DNA from 3 places in the Lysinibacillus sp. VIII_CA genome. Region 3 is predicted to be linked to each of the others. Evidence: riboswitches for the same ligand, from Rfam matches in the RefSeq annotation. Region 3 holds a riboswitch; each other region holds the start of a gene.

The links. Region 3 has a riboswitch for lysine ahead of ACP3VS_RS16930 (transporter substrate-binding domain-containing protein). Riboswitches for the same ligand answer to the same signal wherever they lie in the genome.
Positions count from the first base shown of each region.
Region 1: linked by a shared signal. The riboswitch ahead of ACP3VS_RS22290 (amino acid permease) and the one ahead of ACP3VS_RS16930 (transporter substrate-binding domain-containing protein) in region 3 are both predicted to bind lysine.
Region 2: linked by a shared signal. The riboswitch ahead of ACP3VS_RS04360 (aspartate kinase) and the one ahead of ACP3VS_RS16930 (transporter substrate-binding domain-containing protein) in region 3 are both predicted to bind lysine.

Region 1 is NZ_JBNFXM010000027.1:37,161-44,480, forward strand. It holds gene ACP3VS_RS22280 (sensor histidine kinase) at 138-1,073, opposite strand; gene ACP3VS_RS22285 (response regulator transcription factor) at 1,079-1,771, opposite strand; gene ACP3VS_RS22290 (amino acid permease) at 1,933-3,396, opposite strand; lysine riboswitch at 3,479-3,655, opposite strand; gene ACP3VS_RS22295 (CynX/NimT family MFS transporter) at 3,807-5,039, shown strand; gene ACP3VS_RS22300 (hypothetical protein) at 5,098-5,619, opposite strand; gene ACP3VS_RS22305 (nitric oxide synthase oxygenase) at 5,685-6,731, opposite strand; tRNA gene ACP3VS_RS22310 (tRNA-Glu) at 7,034-7,105, opposite strand; tRNA gene ACP3VS_RS22315 (tRNA-Asn) at 7,107-7,183, opposite strand; tRNA gene ACP3VS_RS22320 (tRNA-Ile) at 7,191-7,264, opposite strand; tRNA gene ACP3VS_RS22325 (tRNA-Gly) at 7,269-7,320, opposite strand, start outside.
Region 2 is NZ_JBNFXM010000002.1:225,949-233,268, forward strand. It holds gene ACP3VS_RS04345 (amino acid permease) at 1-599, shown strand, start outside; gene trxA (thioredoxin) at 719-1,030, shown strand; gene uvrC (excinuclease ABC subunit UvrC) at 1,149-2,939, shown strand; lysine riboswitch at 3,035-3,213, shown strand; gene ACP3VS_RS04360 (aspartate kinase) at 3,345-4,571, shown strand; gene ACP3VS_RS04365 (YslB family protein) at 4,662-5,096, opposite strand; gene ACP3VS_RS04370 (succinate dehydrogenase cytochrome b558 subunit) at 5,369-5,977, shown strand; gene sdhA (succinate dehydrogenase flavoprotein subunit) at 6,045-7,320, shown strand, end outside.
Region 3 is NZ_JBNFXM010000014.1:42,845-50,164, forward strand. It holds gene ACP3VS_RS16910 (toxic anion resistance protein) at 1-306, shown strand, start outside; gene ACP3VS_RS16915 (DUF6501 family protein) at 353-550, opposite strand; gene ACP3VS_RS16920 (amino acid ABC transporter ATP-binding protein) at 822-1,556, opposite strand; gene ACP3VS_RS16925 (amino acid ABC transporter permease) at 1,569-2,294, opposite strand; gene ACP3VS_RS16930 (transporter substrate-binding domain-containing protein) at 2,464-3,321, opposite strand; lysine riboswitch at 3,440-3,626, opposite strand; gene odhB (2-oxoglutarate dehydrogenase complex dihydrolipoyllysine-residue succinyltransferase) at 3,924-5,180, opposite strand; gene ACP3VS_RS16940 (2-oxoglutarate dehydrogenase E1 component) at 5,272-7,320, opposite strand, start outside.

The sequences.
Region 1 (7,320 bases), on a different contig from region 3:
GTCAATCTCTCCCTCAAATGTGGCTATTGTCATTATAAAAAATGAAGCTCTCTAATTTATTACTTGATTCTTACAAATTTCTTAAGCGCATAATAAAAGCCTGTAAAGCACCATAAAAGCTCTACAAGCATGTGATTTCAATACGTCATTCGTTTTAAAGCAATGGTAAAAATGGTCTTTTTATAGGGAATACTTGATAACTGGATGGAACCATCCATCATTTCCACTAATCGCTTTGTAATCGTTAAACCGAGGCCACTCCCCTGAAAGGATTTATTGCGAGAGTCCTCTAGCGTGTACATTCTCTCAAATACATTATCAATATGGTATTCATCAATTCCTTTACCACAATCCCATACATCTATATAAATACTCGTGTCATCATTTCTTATAGTTAAGCCCATTACATTGCCATCCGCTCCATAGGCAAGAGCATTGGATAAAAGATTGTTGAGAACCCTATTTAATGCTTCTTCATTGCCAAGGGCATACATAGGCGTTTCAGGAATTGTAATATTGATATCTAATCCCATCGACGTCACCATATCGTAAAATGATAATATATTTTTTCGGCTAATTTCACAAACATTGATTTTAGTGATTGGATAATCTGTATCTCCAGCCTCTAATTTGGCAAGATCAAAAAATGTATGAATGATTTTTAATACTTCTAATGTTTTAGCATGCACGCCTGCTAATAGTCTTTGGCGTTCTTCCTCACTAGCTGAGCCTTGGAGCTGAAGCATTTCAATATAGCCTAGCACAACCGTTAAGGGCGTTTTTAAATCATGTGAAATGTTGGCCAACATTTTTTTCATGGAATCTTCCATTTTCCGATGGGTCGCCTGAACTTTTTGGTGATAGTCCAGCCAAGCATTTATTGAAATAAGTAGCTGTTGAACTTGTGTATTGCTCGTAGTTACCAAAATTTTTTCGTTACTTTGTTCTTGAACGATGATTTGAAGTTTTTCATACATATATTGGACCGTCTGATTTTGTTCTTTTTTTGTTTTCCATTGAAAAATAACAATTCCTATAAGCACCAAAATGATAATGAATAGAATGATGATCATATCTGCTATCCTTCAAATTTGTAGCCAATTCCCCACAGGGTTTTAATGTACTGGGGGTTGGATGGATCATCTTCAATTTTTTCGCGTAGCCTTCGAATATGTACATTAATAATATTTTCATCACCATAATATGCATCTTTCCATATTAGCTGATAAATTTGCTCCTTCGTAAAAACTCGGTTTCGGTTTGTTACAAATAGCTTTAAGATGGCAAATTCCTTTGATGTTAGCTTTACTTCCAGTCCATTTTTATTTATAGAAAAATTAACAATATCTATCTTTAAATGGCCTATGACTACTACATCTTGTTTGTGATCTGTTTGGCCAGCGTATTTTGTTGCTCGTCTAATAACGGCCTTTACGCGAGCAGAGAATTCCAGCATAGAAAATGGCTTAGCAATATAATCATCTGCCCCTAATCCCAACCCAAGCGCTTTATCTACATCACTATCCTTTGCAGACAAAATGATGATTGGAAGTGCTGCCTGTTCTCGAATTACTTTTAAAACCTCTAATCCATTAAGCTTAGGAATCATAATATCTAGTATAACTAAATCAAAAGTTTGATTTAAACAATATTGTAATGCCTCTTCTCCATTATTTGCAGTGGTGACATCGAAGCCTTCCAATAATAAAAAATTCGCTACCATATCGCGAATAGCCTCATCATCTTCCACTAGTAAAATATGTTTTTGCATTTCCATGCACCTCTCCCTACCAGAAAGTCAAAAATCACACTTCCATATCTATAGTATATTACCATATATATGATATTGGTTTAGTAATAATTTTAAAGGTCTATATATAAAAAAGCTGTCCCATCAACCATCATACAACGGTTTATAGAACAGCTTTTCGTTTAATTTTCTACTTTTAAATCACAATCTTTAAGAGGAAGCATTTTTGTTTTATGTTTAATTTTGTACCCCAGCCATAGCAATAGGAACAGGGGAATACCGATATAAGAAACAAGGATACCATACCAATCGATTGTATCACCGATAAACGCTGTGTAATTCTGTCCAATTACAACAATCATACAAATCGTAAAGGCGAATAGTGGACCGAATGGGTATAGCTTTGCTTTATACGGTAATAGCTTTGGATCTAAGCCCTGAGCTTCGAAGGCACGACGGAAACGATAATGACTAAATGCAATACCTAGCCAAGCAATAAAACCTGACATCCCAGAGGCATTTAAAAGCCAAATATAAACGACCCCATCACCAAAGAATGACGCTAAAAACGCTACACAGCCTACAGCTAATGTTGCGATTAGTGCATAAATTGGAATGCCTCGACGACTTAACTTTGCAAAGAATTTAGGAGCATGACCATCCACTGCTAATTGCCATAGCATACGTGAAGATGCATACAATCCAGAATTACCTGCTGATAGCATAGCCGTTAAAATAATGGCATTCATTAAGGAAGCAGCAAAAGCAATACCTAAGCGATCAAAAACGAGTGTAAATGGGGATACAGCGATATCTTCCGATAATAAGCGCTCATCTGTAAATGGAATCAACATCCCGATAGCAGCAATGGCTAAAATATAAAATAAAATAATTCGCCAAAACACAGATTTTACTGCCTTCGGTATATTTTTTCCTGGATCATCTGTTTCACCTGCAGTAATCCCAAGTAGTTCTGTTCCTTGGAATGAAAATCCTGCCGCAAGGAAAATACCAAATGTTGCAAGGAAGCCTCCATGGAATGGCCCATCACTAATAAAGAAATTTGTAAAACCTACAGGTGCTTGTCCACCCAAAATACCAAAAATCATTAATAAGCTAATAATAATAAATACAATGACCGTAGCCACTTTAATCATCGCAAACCAATATTCACTTTCCCCATAGCTCTTTACAGACAATAAATTAAATGTCAGTACAATCACAATAAATAATACTGTCCAAAGTGCTGATGAGCTATTTGGGAACCAATATTTCATAATTAATGATACTGCCGCAATCTCTGCCGCAATCGTAATTGCCCAGTTATACCAGTAGTTCCAGCCCAGTGCAAAACCTAAAGCGGGATCTACAAATTTTGTCGCATACGTACTAAAAGATCCTGAGGACGGCATATAGGCAGCCATTTCACCTAAACTTGTCATTAAAAAATATACCATAATACCGATTAAGGCATAGGCAAGCAATGCGCCTCCCGGACCGGCTTGTGCAATAGCACCACCACTGGCCAAAAATAGCCCCGTACCAATTGTACCGCCTAAAGAAATCATTGTGATATGACGGCTTTTTAATTCTTTTTTCAGCTTCGGTGCTTTATGGCCGAGCTGATTGATTTTTATTTCACTCACGATATAGCTTCCTTCCTATTTATGAGGCAAAAAAATGCCATCACATGAACAATGTGATGGCTAAGTTAATCCTCAGTTTTTCCTAAATGATAGCTCAACACGTTGTACAAACGTGACAGTTCTGTTCCTTTCGGAGACAGCCCCAGCATGAGGTTTTCAAGTCCCCTCACACTTCGGCAATATTTCCTTTCAGCTAATCTCTTCAATGCTTGTCATTTCAATTAGCTTACTTATAAATATCGCGACCTCTACCTCAATACAAACATGAGGCATATAATTATTAAATTTATGATGTTTACTATATTAACATAAGACCTAAGACATTTCAATATAACTATAAAAGTTCTGTATTTTGTGAATTTTCCACTATTTTTAATAGTGTGATAAAGTGTTATAGTAGTTCAATTAGAATGGTTATAACAGGGGGAATTATTTTGAATTTAAATGATCATTCCTCCAGCTTCCCAAGTAGAAAAATTAGCTGGAAGGGAACAACTTTATTATTAGTTTTTGGCGTAATATTTATAGCATCTACATTACGCATGCCACTAACTGTTGTGGGTCCAATTGTATCCTTTATACGCGACGACCTTGGTATTTCCAATGTTCTAGCCGGGTTTCTTACAACTATACCATTGCTTGCTTTTGCCATCATATCACCGTTCGCACCAGTTGTAGCACGAAAACTTGGTCTTGAGCTAACCTTATTTTTATCCACTATTTTATTGGCCTTAGGTATTGTACTACGCTCCCTCGGTACAACAGGGTTACTTGTATTTGGTACAGTGCTCATTGGCGTAGCAATATCATTTGGAAATGTGTTGATTCCAGGATTATTAAAATTAAAATTTCCTTATCATGTAGGATTATTGATGGCATTTTTCACTATGTCGATGAACTTAACAGCGGGGCTTGGAGCTGGTATTAGTTATCCAATAGCTAATTCTTCACTAGGTTGGCAAGGGGCATTGGCTGTGGCGCTTATATTAGTCGTATTAACCATTTTAATCTGGATACCTCAATTGAAATTAAATAAGCCAAAACCAGCTACTACCTCCAAAAAAACAGGTAAACCTCTTTGGAAATCACCTGTTACATGGGCAGTAACAGGTGCAATGGGGTTACAATCTTTATTATTTTATACAACAGCAGCTTGGATTCCTGAAATTTATATTGCGCAGGGATTGGCTCCTGATAAAGCTGGTTGGATGTTTTCTATTATGCAATTTTCACAAGTTCCCATGGCATTGGTTGTCCCTATTATTGCCGGTAAAATGACTTCACAGAGACCACTTGTCCTCATGTTTACATCGTTCTATTTAGTAGGATTTGTCGGCGTTGTGATGGAGTGGACAACTATGGGGATATTATGGATGATTCTTCTAGGTTTAGCAGGTGGGGCTTCATTCGCATTAGCAATGATGTTCTTCACACTCCGTACGCGTACAGCATTTGAAGCCGCTGATCTATCAGGATTTGCACAATCATTAGGCTATTTATTCGCTGCCATTGGTCCAATTCTTTTCGGATACCTACATGATCTGTTTGGTGGTTGGAATATTGCAGGTTGGCTCTTTGTTGTTGTAGCTATGACACTCTTCTTATGCTCCATGCGAGCATCTAAAGATGAATATGTCCATTAGATTTAAGCAGATGGGGAAGCTGAACCATCTGCTTTTTGTCTATAACAATTCCTTTTTTCTAATGTTTTAGTAAGGCTAGTAGTTCCGAAAGTTCCTCTGTTGCGCTCTTGATATATGCCTTAATAGTAGTAAAAACAGGGATCGCCTCTTGAAGGAGTAAAAAACTAAAATAATAATAGCCTAAAAAAGCTTCTGGCTCATAACCTCTAGGTGGATCTCCCTCCCACTCCAGCTCATCATCATCTTCATTTTCTATCCATAAATATTTCGTATCCAATAGCTCCTGCATCGTTGAAACGTTATGTGTTGAATCTTGATAATCCTCAGTTATTGCATGAGCCACAGCTAAATAAAGCTTTATTTCTGCTAAGGAGACTTCCTCTACATTTTTACTTGAGAGCTTTTTTAAAAGAATAAGTAAAACCCATGGCGTCACCTGCCAAAGTGTTCCTTGATGTTCGATTAGTTCTGTCAGCTCTTGATATTGTTCTTGTTCAATTAAACGAGGAATGTCTGTTCCTCTGCCATAAGGTGTCGTCAATTGTTGCCAAGGGATATTCGAAATATTTTGGTTCAACATCTTGAATTGCCCCTCCCCCAAAACGGTACTTAGAAGCTGTTGGTTTTAAAACAACTCCTTTCAAGTTAATAACATGGTTTTTGATAAAAATAATTGGGCGTATGATAAGTATTTATATAAGGTTTATGGAATATATGAGTGGTCGCAGGGGAAAGTGGTGGGATTAACCATGTCCAGTTACCCGTAATTTCTCGCCCTGCCGATTTCTCAGCTTCCTCAAATAATTTAAACTGCTGAGCAGCAGTATGATGATCTACAATGCTCACACCGTCCTCTTTAAAAGAATGAAGAACAGCAATATTGAGCTCCACTAATGCACGATCACGCCATAGAGAGGCTTGTTTAGTAGTATCCAAATTAAATATGTCCGCAATAGCTGGCAGCATATTATAGCGGTCATGATCGGCTAAATTGCGTGCACCAATTTCAGTTCCCATATACCAGCCATTAAATGGAGCCGCTTGAAAATCAATGCCAGCCATTTGAAAACGCATACTCGAAATAATAGGAACAGCATACCATTTTAACTCTAATTCCTCCACAGCTTCCGATTCTGGATGACGTATTGGAACCTCTAAAATATACTCTGTAGGAATTGTAAATAGCTGTGGAGCATGTCCATCTACCTGTATGACTAGTGGTAACACATCAAAGGGTGTACGCTCGCCTTTCCAGCCCATAGATTCACATACTTTTGTAAAAGTGATAGAATGTGCATCCCCAATGATGCCTTCTTCTGTTTCATAGCCTGCGTAACGAATTAGCTGATGATTCCAAATCCGTACTCTATCATTTGCAAACACTGTTATAGTTGGACGGATTTTCCCCTGATTTGTGGCATACTCTATATGCTCTAGTAACTTTTGAAAAATGCTCTGTTCATCTAAAACTTCTCTTGCATCTACTACATGCAACGATTGCCAAAACAACCGTCCAATACATTTATTGCTATTACGCCATGCAGCTCGTGCACCAAAAACTAGCTCTTCTGTTGTAGGCTTATATTCCCCTGCTCTTTTAATCTGTTGTAATCTATGTTCTAACCAAAGTTCGGATTCATTTTGTTCTTGCTGGTATTGATTTAAAAAACATTGTATCTCCTGTATATTCATATTGATTCCTCCACTTATCCCCATATTAGAGGAACAAGGCAATAAGCACCATGAAAATAGCTAGTGAAAAAACATACATATTTCATATATGAAATAGTTTGTTCAAATTTAACATGAAACAATGTTCCCGTAGTGATTGAAATGGAATTGTAACGCTTCCTATAGCAAGCCTATAGAAAGAGAGGGATTATTAGAAGGAAAGGATTTAGACCTAACATTAAAAAGCAACTAAACGTAGCTTTGATGTCTGTTATGAAGAATATAAAAAAAGCATGTAACACACAACTGTGCTACATGCTTGATGACCCGTACGGGATTCGAACCCGTGTTACCGCCGTGAAAGGGCGGTGTCTTAACCACTTGACCAACGGGCCGTGGCTCCGAAGGCAGGACTCGAACCTGCGACAACCTGATTAACAGTCAGGTGCTACTACCAACTGAGCTACTTCGGAATAATGATGGGCCTAAATGGACTCGAACCATCGACCTCACGCTTATCAGGCGTGCGCTCTAACCAGCTGAGCTATAGGCCCATTTTGGAGCGGGTGATGAGAATCGAACTCACGACATCAGCTTGGAAGGCTGAGGT
Region 2 (7,320 bases), on a different contig from region 3:
TCTTTATTATCGTTAGTTTGATTCCTTGGAATGAAGTGAATGGAGTACCAGAAAGTCCATTTGTAATGGTATTTAAAATGATCGGAATTCCTGGTGCGGATCATATAATGAATGCTGTAGTGTTACTTGCTATTATTTCTTCTATGAATTCGGGCCTTTATGGTTCGTCACGTGTACTTTATACACAAGCAGTAGACGGGCGTGTTCCTAAAATTTTTGCTCAATTATCCAAAAGAAATGTTCCCGTATATGCGATTTTGATGTGTACATTAGCGTTATATTTAGGTGTCATCGTTTCGTTATATGCTGGAAGCAAGACATTTGATTTTCTGATGGGATCACTTGGATATACTGTGCTATTTATTTGGTTAATTATTGCCATAGCTCATCTGAAATCAAGAAAAAAACAATCAGCAAACTCAAGTGTGTATGAAGTGAAATGGTACCCTTATACTACATGGATTGCGATTATTGCACTGAGTACGATCTTAATTGGTATTATTTTTACCACTTCAATAATCGTGACGGGTATTACATTAGCCATCTACATTTTTATTACGTTAACTTATTTATGGAAAGGCCGTTATCAACAAAATTAATCGGTACGTTTAATTTTCGACAAGGATTTTCATAAAAAATACATTACAGGCAGATTGTTCGCTCAAGTGAATTTATCCATGCTATACTACAATCATAGTAAGTTTAAGGAGGATTTCAAATGGCAATTGTACATGCAACAGATGCTACGTTCCAAAGTGATATTAAAGAAGGGTTAGTATTAGTGGACTTTTGGGCTGCTTGGTGCGGACCTTGTAAAATGATCGGGCCAGTTCTTGAGGAAATGGATGCTGCAGGTAGCGCGGCTAAAATTGTAAAAGTTGACGTAGATAATAACCAAGGTACTGCAGCTGAGTATCAAATCATGTCAATCCCATCATTATTATTATTTAAAGATGGAGAATTAGTTGACAAAACTGTAGGCTTCCAACCAAAAGAAGCTTTAGAAGCATTTATCGCAAAACATGCGTAATGAATGAAGTTCACAAAAGCCGGACCATCAATTGATGTGTTCGGCTTTTTTTCGTTATATACTATAGAAAGATAAAATGATTTATTGAGGGGAATTTTAAGTAGGAGGCAGGTAGGTAATGAACGATTTAATCAAGCGTAAACTGGATATTCTACCAGATCAGCCTGGCTGCTATTTGATGAAGGATCGACAGGGGACCATTATATATGTCGGGAAAGCGAAGGTACTGAAAAATCGTGTCCGTTCATACTTTACAGGAACACATGAAGGTAAAACGCAAAGACTTGTAAGCGAAATAGAAGATTTTGAGTATATCGTGACATCATCAAATATAGAAGCACTTATTTTAGAGCTGAATCTCATTAAACTGCATGACCCAAAATACAATGTCATGTTGACCGATGATAAGACGTATCCGTATTTAAAAATTACGAATGAAAAACATCCTCGTCTAATTACGACACGTAAAGTAAAAAAGGACAAAGCTAAATATTTTGGACCGTATCCTAATGCCTATGCGGCAAGTGAAACAAAGAAGCTGTTGGATCGCTTATATCCACTACGAAAATGTGTGCAACTACCTTCAAAAGTTTGTTTGTATTATCATATGGGCCAATGTATAGCACCATGTGTGAAAGAAATTGAAGGTCACGTTTATCAGGAAATGATTGAGGATATGACGAAGTTTCTTAACGGTGGAGTTGAGGCAGTCAAAAAGGAGCTTGAAGTAAAAATGCTTGCGGCTGCTGAAAACTTGGAGTTTGAACGAGCTAAGGAGTTTCGTGATCAAATTGCTCATATAGATACGGTTATGCAAAAGCAAAAAATAGTATCAAGTGATACGACCAACCGCGATGTCTTTGGCTATGCTGTGGAAAAAGGATGGATGTGTGTACAGGTTTTCTTCGTTCGCCAAGGGAAGCTGATCGAACGGGATGTTTCTATTTTCCCCATCTATCAAGATCCAGAGGAAGAGTTCCTAACCTTTGTAGGACGGTTTTATGAAAAACCAGAACATATTAAGCCAAAAGAAGTCTTTATTCCACAAGCAATTGATGGTGCGATTTTAACGGAATTATTAGGCATTAAAGTTCTTACACCAAAAAGAGGTCAAAAGAAGGAGTTGGTGGATTTAGCGACGAAAAATGCTGAAATTGCAGTTGCCGCTAAATTCCAGCTTATCGAACGGCAGGAAGAACGTACTATTGGTGCATGTGAGGCACTAGGCGATGCAATGGGTATAACGACACCATTACGAATTGAAGCTTTTGATAATAGTCATATGCATGGAACGGACGCAGTATCTGCAATGGTTGTTTTCATTGATGGCAAGCCTGCCAAAAAGGAATATCGCAAATATAAAACTCGGACAGCAGCTAAGCATGATGATTATGGTGCTATGCAAGAGGTCATTCGCCGGCGCTATATTCGTGTTTTGAAGGAAGGTCTTCCACTACCAGACTTAGTGCTAATAGATGGTGGTAAAGGTCAAATGGAAGTAGCACGAGAAGTATTAGAGGATGAGCTAGGACTTGTTATACCTATTGCTGGTTTAGCAAAGGATGACAAGCATAATACATCGCAACTATTGTTTGGTGATCCGCCCGAGGTCATTGCCTTAAAACGTACAAGTGACGGTTTTTATTTATTACAACGAATTCAAGATGAAGTCCACCGTTTTGCGATTACCTTTTTACGTCAACAGCATGAAAAGCATGCTATCCAATCTGTGCTGGATCAAATTGAGGGTGTCGGTCCAAAACGAAAACAGCAGCTACTTAAACACTTTGGGTCCGTTAAGAAAATACGTGAGGCTAGTGAGCTGGCTTTACAGGAAGCCGGGATGCCAGCTAATTTAGCAAGTCATATTTATGCCTATTTTCAGCAGGAGTCATTGTCAAAGGAATAGACATATGCTAAGGTTATAAATAACATTGTTGTCCAATGTTAACAGCCCACTTGTTTTAATGAGGGCGAACATAAATTTAATACATTCACTTTTAAGGTGATGATAGAGGTGCAAGATTCAAAAGTAGCGCAATAGAGGATGAACAAATCCTAAGACATTGCGTGAAAGGGGAGCTTGCCGAAGTACAGTAATGTTGTTTCCACTGTTGTACTGGTTTTGCATTTAAGAAATGTAAGACTGTCGATTCTACAAGTTTCGGAGAGCTATCACACATGCGCAAGTTTCATTTATTGTACATGTTAGAGGCAGCTTTCACGTTTTGTGAAGGCTGCCTTTTAGTTTTCTAGAGGCTGTTTTACACCTTATATTAGGTGAATTACCAGACTGGAAAGGAGAACAAAAGAAATGTCTAGAATAGTGATGAAATTTGGAGGGGCTGCATTAGCATCACCCGAACAAATTCAAGAGGCTGTACGAAAAGCGATTGCTGAAAAAGATAGAGGTTTCGATGTGGTAGTAGTAGTAGCTGCAATGAGACAAACGATACAAGACGTGAAAATGAGCGTACTTCATTTCACAGATGATGTGTCAAAACGTGAATTAGATGCAGTTGTGTCTTCATGCTCTCAGCTATCAAGCTCAGTCTTTGCCATTGCGTTACAAGAAGCTGGCTATAATGCGGTGTCATTAACAGGCTGGCAGGCTGGTATTTACACGGATCATATGTATAGTCATGCACGGATAGATCATATCGATGTTAGTCGTATCGAAGAACATTTAATGCAAGGACAAATCGTCGTTATTGCTGGAGATCAAGGCATTGACAATGACCACAATATAACAACGCTTGGGAAAGGTGGGACCGAAACGACAGCCGTCGCACTTGCTGTTGCATTAGATGCCGAGCGGACAGACATATACACGAATGTTGACGGTGTGTATACAGCAGATCCACGCTTTGTTGTACAGGCACAAAAACTACAGGAAATTTCCTATGATGAAATGTTAGAGATAGCTCATTTAGGATCACAGGTCATACATCCACGTGCAGTTGAGTTAGCTAAAAAGTTTCAAATACCAGTTATCATACGCTCTAGTTTAGTGGAGTCAGTAGGTACTTTATTGAAGGAGGAAGTAGAGATGGAGAAAAATTTAATAGTTCGTGGTGTTGCCTTTGAATCAGATGTTATTCGTTTAACAATTGGCTATGATGCATATTCGGGTGCTTCATTAGCGGATATATTTTCAACTCTTGCTGAAAATCGCATCAACGTGGATATTATTGTTCAAGCCATTATTGATGGATTAAAACCAACTGTGTCCTTTTCAATTTTGAAAGAAGAATTTGCGGAAGCATTACGTGTTTTAGAGGACAGTAAAGTATCGCTTGGCTTTAGCTTTGCTGATTTCGAAATTGGATTAGCAAAAGTTTCTATTGTTGGCTCTGGTATGGTTTCTAATCCAGGTGTCGCTGCCCGTATGTTCGACCGGTTACGTCGTGAAAATATCCCTGTGAAGATGGTCAGCACCTCGGAAATTAAAGTGTCTGTTGTAGTTCCGCAGGATGAAATGATTCGTGCGGCAAATGCATTACATGATGAATTTAATTTAGAGCAGGCTCTTTACATATAATAATAGAAGAAACAGCATTTTCTGTCATTGTCCGAAATAAAAGGAAGGATTGTCATCCCGTTTATTGATTGGGGAGACAATCCTTTTTTGTTACTCTGTTGGGATCGTATGCATGATCCGTTCCTTTACGTCCCATTTGACTGTAAACATAACGTAATGTTGCTTTTCACGTTTTTCATCATAGCATTCTGTTAAATAGCCTTTAGCTAGCTGAATTTGTTCAGCTATAAATCCTGCCTCAAGTCTAAAGCTACGTTGTTTGATTTGTAATATTTCAGGGTCGTTTGTCAACTGGAAAATGCGTCCGTCTTTCGATTCTTTCATGAGCTCTAATGTACCCCAACAGGCATCTGCGAAAAATGCGATAAGTTCGTCTTGACTTTTACATGGAAACTTACGCGCAAGCTCTTTGCCTGCCCAATAAAGGACATCATTCTCATGTTTACCGAGTATAGAAGATAGAATATGATCGCGAATGATCTCATAACCAAAGGAAGAGATTGTAGGAGATGGAGTGTTTAACATTGTTATCCTTCTTTCTTAGAATTTTCTTAAAATTTAACGTTAATAAAGTAATGGTAGATTTTTCGAGAAAAAACGACGCATTATGCACTAGATTAGTTCTTTAATAAGCTCTATGAAAAACTTCGAGTTGCCTTGACGCTCGTAGCTCTTGAGAGTACAATAAACATGTCATAATATTGTACCATGATGAAATACACAGTCAATGAAGTATCATTTACAAAATGATGACTTCTTTTGTTGTGCTATTTTAAGTACTAAGGGGGGTAACAGTCTTGTCGAAAGATCGAGAGTTTTTATGGCGTCGCTTACATTCTCTACTTGGGATCATTCCAGTAGGTCTGTTTTTAACGATGCACCTGTTCATTAACTTTACAGCAACAGGCGGGGCAGATAGTTATAACGATGCTACCGCAGTAATGGAGAAGATTCCATTCCTTATCCTTGTTGAATGGATTGTCATCTATATTCCATTGATGTTCCATGCATTTTATGGAGTGTTCATTGCATTCACTGCTACACCAAACACAGGACGTTTCAGCACATACCGTAACTGGATGTTCTCATTACAACGTTTCACAGGTGTATTCCTAGTGATTTTCATTGCATGGCATATTTTCCAAACTCGTATTCAAAAAGCACTTGGCACACACGTTGATTACGACATGATGGCGAATATCGTTGCTAATCCATTCATGCTTGGATTCTACATTGTTGGTATTTTATCAGCAACTTTCCACTTATCTAACGGTTTATGGGCATTCCTAGTAAGCTGGGGTATTACACAATCTCCACAGGCTCAAAAGATTGCTACTTACGTAACAAACATCATTTTCGTAATTCTAAGTGTAGTTGGTATTGCTGCTATTTTAGCTTTTGTATAATTCCATAGAAAGCTACGATAGAGCAAATGCAATCAATGCAATTTTTTAAGAGGAGTGAGAAATAATCATGGCGAAAAGCAAAATAATTGTTGTCGGCGGTGGTCTTGCCGGTCTGATGGCAACGATTAAAGCAGCTGAAGTTGGTACTGAAGTTGATTTATTCTCATTAGTTCCTGTAAAACGCTCACACTCTGTTTGTGCGCAGGGCGGAATTAATGGTGCGGTAAATACTAAAGGTGAAGGGGATTCTCCATGGATCCACTTTGATGATACAGTATATGGTGGTGACTTCTTAGCGAACCAACCACCAGTTAAGGGTATGTGTGATGCAGCCCCTGGGATTATCCATTTAATGGACCGTATGGGTGTTATGTTCAACCGTACACCAGAAGGATTATTAGATTTCCGTCGTTTTGGTGGTACTTTAATGCACCGTACAGCTTTCTCTGGTGCAACAACTGGTCAACAATTACTATATGCGCTTGATGAGCAAGTTCGTTCTCATGAAGTAGCTGGTTTAGTAAATAAATATGAGCACTGGGAATTCCTTGGTGTTATTATCGATGAAGACGGCGTGTGCCGTGGTATCGTAGCGCAAGATATGCGTACAGAAGAAATTAAATCGTTCCGTGCAGACGCTGTTATTATGGCGACTGGTGGCCCTGGTATTATTTTCGGTAAAACAACAAACTCTGTTATTAACACAGGTTCTGCTGCTTCTATCGTTTACCAACAAGGTGCTTCATATGCGAATGGTGAGTTCATCCAAATTCACCCAACAGCGATTCCTGGAGATGACAAAAACCGTCTAATGTCAGAATCAGCTCGTGGTGAAGGTGGTCGTATTTGGACTTATAAAGACGGTAAACCTTGGTACTTCTTAGAAGAGAAATACCCAGCTTATGGTAACTTAGTACCACGTGATATTGCAACACGTGAAATTTTCGACGTTTGTGTAAACCAAAAACTTGGTATCAATGGCGAAAACATGGTATACCTAGATCTTTCACATAAAGATCCACATGAGTTAGACGTTAAACTTGGTGGTATCATTGAAATCTACGAAAAATTCGTAGGAGATGACCCACGTAAATTACCTATGAAGATTTTCCCAGCAGTTCACTATTCAATGGGTGGATTATGGGTTGACTACAACCAAATGACTGAAATTCCTGGTCTATTTGCAGCAGGTGAGTGTGATTACTCTCAACACGGTGCCAACCGTCTTGGTGCTAACTCATTATTATCTGCTATCTATGGTGGTATGGTTGCAGGACCAAACGCAGTAGATTATGTAAAACATCTTAAAAAGCATGCAGAAGATATTCCACAAGAGATTTACG
Region 3 (7,320 bases):
CAAACATTAGCTGAAAAAATTGAGTTTTCCATTGTCACATTAATTCCTTTATGGAAAAATCAACTAGCAATGATGCTATCCATGCATATGGATCATCATTATGCACAGCTTGAGGAACGATTATCACAGACACAGGATCGTTTTGCAAGACCTTCATTCGAACAGCAAGTATCGAAATTTAAGGAAACGCAATATGAGCTACAAACAGCTATAAAAGATGTGTTCGCCTTACATACGGCGACGGAACAGGAAAAGCAACAGTTGCAAAATACGACGGATATAAGAGGCTATCAGAGGGATTCATGAAAAAAAGGGTGGCTCAGTAAATGATCTGAACCACCCTATCTTCTTTTTATGCAAAATAATCTTTATAGTAGCCACCGACGTTGCCAGTGTTATCAATGATAAAAATGAACTCTTCTGTTTCATTTTTTACTTCATATTCTTTTCCTACTGTTAAAACATTTGATACTAGGTATTTTGATGCATTGGTATGTTTGCAAGTCACTGTTCGTAATGTTGGCGCATCTTTCCATTTTAAATGTAACATATTCTCTCTACCTCTCTTTACTAGCATAAAGCTAATGTCTAATGCCTATTTTATAATATTTTTAGGCTTTTGTGGAGAAAAAAGAAATACAATACCTAATCTATCCAAAAATAATTTTACATTTGAGGTGTTATGATGAGCTTTGGCGGTGTACCACAATGGTTTTTTATTATTGCAATAGCATTCGTAATCTGCTTTGTCCTTTATGCAGAATGGAATTCCAGAAAGTAAGTGAGTCTCTATTATAGGACTCACTTTTTTTGATGAGGTCCTACTGCTTTAATGTTCGTTTTAAAAACTCTTTCGTCCGATCATGCTGAGGGTTTATTAATACCTGTGATGGTGGGCCCTCTTCGACAATTACACCTTTATCCATAAAGACTACGCGATCTGCTACCTCTTTGGCAAACTCCATCTCATGCGTTACAATCAGCATCGTATTGCCTGCATCAGCTAATTGACGCATCACTTTTAATACCTCCCCTACCATCTCAGGGTCTAGTGCTGATGTAGGTTCGTCAAAAAGCATCACTTCAGGATTCATGGATAATGCTCTGGCAATGGCTACGCGTTGCTTTTGCCCCCCTGAAAGCTGTCGAGGCTTTGCGTTTACATATTGTTCCATACCAACAATGTTCAAATATTTAAGCGCTGTTTCCTCTGCTTCCTTCTTCGAGCGTTTTAAAACTTTTATTTGCCCCACCGTACAATTATTTAAAACATTGTGGTTGTTAAATAAATTGAATTGCTGGAATACCATCCCTAAATGTGTTCGATATTCTTGGATATTGTGTTTTTCATCTAGGATGTCTTCCCCTTGATAAATAATTTGCCCACCACTTGGTGTTTCTAATAAATTAATGCAACGAAGTAAAGTGGATTTGCCTGAACCAGAGGAGCCTATTAAGCAAACAACTTCTCCTTTTTCCACTTGAAAATTAACATCTTTTAACACTTGGTTACGTCCAAATGATTTACTTAAATGTTCAATTTTAATGACTGCCATTTGTGCGTCCCCCTATATTGCTTCTTTTTGTTCTTTTTGATAGGCATCTGGTCCATCTAAACGTTTTTCAACATAGAGAAGGATTCGTGATGCAGTGAATGTCATTATGAAATAAAGAATACAAGCTACAAAGAACGATTCAAAATAACGGAAGTTGTTACCGGAGATTGATTTTGTTTGGAAGAATAATTCTGTTACTCCAATAACGTTTAGTACAGCTGTATCTTTAATATTCATAATTAATTGGTTGCCTGTCGCAGGCAGTACGTTTCGTGCTACTTGTGGTAGGACTACGTGAAGCATGATTTGGAAGTGATTCATACCGATAGCTGATGCTGCCTCATATTGACCATTATCAATCGATACGATACCACCTCGGACAATTTCTGCCATATAGGCACCTGTATTAAGTGAAACGACTAAAATCCCCGCTGTAATAAAGTGCATGTCTATGCCAAATGCGATATCTAATCCATAGTAGACAACCATAGCCTGTACAATCATTGGTGTACCACGGAAAAATTCAACATAGCATGTGAGTATAAAATTAATAAGCTTTAAGCTATAAAATTTCACACCTTTTTTACGAACTGGAATCGTATGCATAATTCCGATGAAAAATCCGATAAATGCACCAATAATTGTACTTATAGTCGAAATCAGTAACGTATAATACGCACCTCGTAAAAACATTTGCCAGTTGTTTTCAATAATTGAAAGTATCCATTCAAGACTCATGATGTTCCTCCTTACAATGTCATGTTGCTTGCTATCTTTTTCGTGCCCTAGCTTTTTCTACTAGTCTATGATTTATTTCGCTAGGACATTATCATTATGTAGAGAGGTTCTCATTTTAATAATGATGAAATGATAGTGCACGGACTAGCAACTAGTCCGTGCCATTTTTTTATTGTGCTGCTGGTTGCTGAGAAATAGCTTCTTCCATTATCGCTTGACGATCATCTTCAGAAATACCTTTTAGGATTTCATTGATTTTTTCTAGATTAGCATCATCTTTACGTAAGCCTACAGCAATCGAAGTATTTGAAAGATCTGTATCAAAGCCTTCTTCAAATGCTACGTATGTGAATTTATCGTTGGCAGCTGCCGCAGAAATTCCTTCAGGACGTTCGGCTACATATCCATCAATTTTGCCTGCCTCTAAAGCTACACGCATCGCTGGGAAGCTTTCCATTGCTGTTTGTTTATTGACACCTTTAATTTGATCAATCACATTGTAGTTGGAAGTATTCAGTTGTGATGTAATTTTTGCGCCAGAGAAATCTTGGATTGATTTGACACCTTCATATTTACTACCTTTTTTAATAACCATTACAAAATCAGAAGTATAGTAGTTTTCAGTAAAATCAATTGTTTTCTTACGTTCTTCTGTTGGCGACATTCCCGCGATGATTGCATCAATTTTATTAGATTGTAGCGCTGGTACTAAGCCGTCCCATTCCAATTTGACGATCACTAATTCTTTGCCTAAACCTTCAGCGATTTTTTTCGCCATTTGTACATCATAGCCACCTGCATACTCTGCGTTATCTGCAATTTTTACTGCTCCATTTGCATCGTTTTGCTGTGTCCAGTTGAATGGTGGGTAGCCCGCCTCCATTCCAATTCGGAATTCACCGCCGCCTTCTTCTTTATCTGCGCCAGCATCACCTGAACTACTTTCTTTTTTGTCACTAGTGCCACATGCAGCTAGCACAATTGCCGTCATGATAGAGATCATTACTAACAACCATTTTCTTTTCATGAAAAACTCCCCTTTTCTGTAAAAAAATAAGACAACTGTACGAAAAAAGACCTAAGTTTTGTGAACTTAGGTCTTACCTTTTATGACAGTTGCCCAAATCCTCACTAGTATTCCATGTTTCCGAGATAGCACAACCTAGTAAACCTGGAAATGAATTTACTAGGACAGTCCTGCACTTATTCACTGCAGACCCAGCATAAAAGTACGAGCTCCTTTTATACTTCGGCGATATTTCCTTCTTCATTGCGTCTTTGTTTGCTTGTACTCAACAATGAACTAATAAATACCGCGCCTCTACCTCACTGATGTTTGTTAGTGAGGTTTGTTTATTTAATTGATATTTAGATACTACTATAAAACTAGTATGTACGTCAAGAGAGTTTTATCATTTTTCTGACTAATGACAATATTAGGGTATTATGCTTGCCCTATCCATTATTAATCTACGTATTTTTATCCATATATCTGCTGGAAAACAACATATTTTTACTACCTATTCTTTTTATACTAAGTAAATAGTTTTGGATTATCAAAATTACTAATGACTTTAGTGATACAGAAGCCAAGAAAAAACCCTGCAAAGTTTGCAGGGTTTAAAGGAATTATGAATTTAATAATAAATCTTCAGGATTTTCGATTAACTCTTTAACTGTTTTTAAGAATCCTACAGAATCTTTTCCATCGATGATACGGTGATCGTAAGAAAGTGCTACATACATCATTGGACGGATTTGAACTTCACCATTTACTGCAACCGGACGGTTTACAATGGAGTGCATACCTAAAATACCAGCTTGCGTACCGTTCATAATTGGTGTTGACATTAATGAACCGAATACACCACCATTTGTGATTGTGAATGATCCACCAGCCATGTCATTTAAGCCTAATTTTTTATCACGAGCTTTTGTCGCTAAGTTAGCGATATCTTTTTCGATTTCTGCAAAGTTTTTGCTATTCGCATCGCGTACAACTGGTACTACTAAACCTTCTTCAGTTGATACTGCAATACCGATATCAAAGAAGTTATTTAAATGAATTTCATCGCCAGAGATTTGAGCGTTTACGTATGGGTATTTTTTCAGTGCTGCAACAACAGCTTTAGTGAAGAATGACATGAAACCAAGTTTGATGTCGTTTGCTTTCACAAACTCTTCTTGTTTACGTTTACGAAGTGCCATGATGTTTGTCATGTCAATTTCGTTGAATGTTGTTAACATTGCTGTTGATTGTTTAACTTCTAATAAACGTTTTGCAATTGTTTGACGACGACGGCTCATTTTTTCAATCGTTACACGGTCAGAATTAGCTACTGGTGTGAATACAACTGGGCCACCTGTAGTTGCTACTGGTGTAGGTGCTGCTACTACTGGTGCTGTACCATGTGCCGCTACATCTTGTACACGTACACGGCCTTGTGGATCTACTGGTGATACCGCTGCAAGGTCAATACCTTTTTCACGTGCAAGTCGACGTGCCGCTGGAGATGCGATGACACGCTCACCAGAAGTTTCTTCTACTACAGGAGCTGCTGCTACTGGTGCTGCAGGTGCCGCTTGTGGCGCTGCTGGAGCTGGAGCTGCTTCAGCTGGTGCTGCCGCTACTGGTGCAGCTGCTGCGCCTTCGCCTGCTTCTACAATTGCGATAACTTGACCAACTAGTACAGTATCGCCTTCTTCAGCTAAAATTTGTGTTAATACACCTGCTTCTTCAGAAATGATTTCAGCGTTTACTTTATCTGTTTCAAGTTCAACGATGAATTCACCTTTTTCAACGCGATCGCCCACTTTTTTTACCCACTGTGCGATACTACCTTCTGTAATCGATTCTGCTAATTCAGGGACTTTAATTTCAGCCACTTTCATTTCCTCCTTTGATTAACGTGCATGATGCACATAAAAGGGCTACTGCTTATGGGCAAGTAGCCCAGCTATCAATATTTATATGTGATTATTTAACCTTTACTGGCTCAGCAACTGCTTCTTCAATAAGTGATGATTGAGCTGCTTTATGAGAATCTGCATCTCCTTCAGAAGTTGAGCTCATTGCAGGACGACCTACATAGCGAAGCTTTTTACCTTCTGCAAGTTCATATAATGTTTCTAGTGCATAATTCCATGAGCCTTGGTTTTTAGGTTCTTCTTGTACCCATACGATTTCTTTAGCATTAGGATACTTAGCAATAATACCAGCAACTTGCTCTTTTGGGAATGGGTAAAGTTGTTCTACACGAACAATGTGTAAGTGATCGAAACCTTCTCCATCTTTCACGCGATCTGCTAAGTCGATCATCACTTTACCAGTACCTAATACGATACGCTCTACAGCATCCGTTTTTGTACCTAAGCCAGGTTGTTCAATCACTTCTTGGAATGAACCATCTGCTAATTGCTCAGCATTAGCTGCTGCTAATGGATGACGCAATAATGATTTTGGTGATACAACCACAAGTGGACGAACACCTTCAGTACCTAATAACGCTGCTTGGCGGCGTAATAAGTGGTAGTAGTTACCTGCATTTGAACAGTTTGCTACAAACCAGTTATTTTCTGCTGACATTTGTAAATAACGTTCCATACGGCTTGAAGAGTGCTCTGGACCTTGGCCTTCATAACCATGTGGTAATAGAATCACCATGCCAGATTTTTGACCCCATTTAGAGCGTGCCCCTGAAATGAAGTTATCAAACATTACTTGTGCCATATTCGCAAAGTCACCAAATTGTGCTTCCCAAACTGTTAATACATGGCCATTTTCTAGATTGTAACCATACTCAAAGCCAACTACCCCTGCTTCAGTCAGTGGTGAGTTGTGTACTGTAAAGGATGCACTTGCACCAGAAATATGATGAAGTGGTGTAAAGACATTACCATTGTTTTTATCGTGAAGCACTAAGTGACGTTGTGAGAAAGTACCACGTTGAGCATCTTGACCTGTGAAACGTACTGGTGTGCCATCTTGGATAATTGTTGCATATGCTAAAGTTTCCGCATGACCCCAATCGATTTTTGCAGATGCAAATGCATCACGACGTTTTTCTAAAATTTTTCCAAGCTTTTTCTGTGGCTCGAAGTTTTCTTCAAACACTAGAAGCTCTTCGTTGATTTTACCTAAACGTTCTGCACCAACTGCTGTATCAATTTGTGGGAACTCTACTTTTAATTCTTCTGGCATTTCTAATTGATGATGCTCATCTTTTGAAGCCATTTCTTTTACATGATCGTAAGCAGCTTGCATTTCTGCATAGATAGCTGTATCTAATGCTGCTACATCTTCAGTTGATACAAGACCTTCTGCTACTAATGCTGCACCATATAACGCACGAACAGTTTCGTGCTTAGAAACTAATTTATATGTTTCTGGGTTTGTAACCGTTGGATCATCTGTTTCGTTATGACCGTGACGGCGGTAACCAACTAAATCAACAACAATATCTTTACCAAATTTTTGACGATAGTTAGCTGCAAAGCGACCTACTTGAGCCACTGCTTCTGGACTATCTGCATTCACATGAACTACTGGTACTTCATACCCTTTTGCTGGGTCAGATGAGTAAACAGAAGAACGAGAATCATATTGTTCCGTAGTGAAACCAATCATATTGTTCGCGATAATATGAATAGTACCACCAGTTGTAAATCCTTCAGTTTTAGCGAAGTTTAATACTTCAGTTACGATACCTTGACCTGGGAATGCTGCATCACCGTGTACTAGGATTCCTAAGCCTTTTGTACGATCATGAACCGCTTGACCTGGCTTTGAAGTGTCATCTTGTGTTGCACGAGTAGCACCTAGAACTACTGGGTTGCCCACTTCTAAGTGAGATGGGTTGTAGGCAAGTTTCACATTCATACCTGAATCACGGTTATAAGAAGCACCCATATGGTATTTCACATCACCTGTCCACCCTTTTGTAATTTCAAGGCGACCATTTTCCGGCATAAATAAATCATTTGATACATGTGCAAAGTCAGAGAACATCATGTCATAAGGTTTATT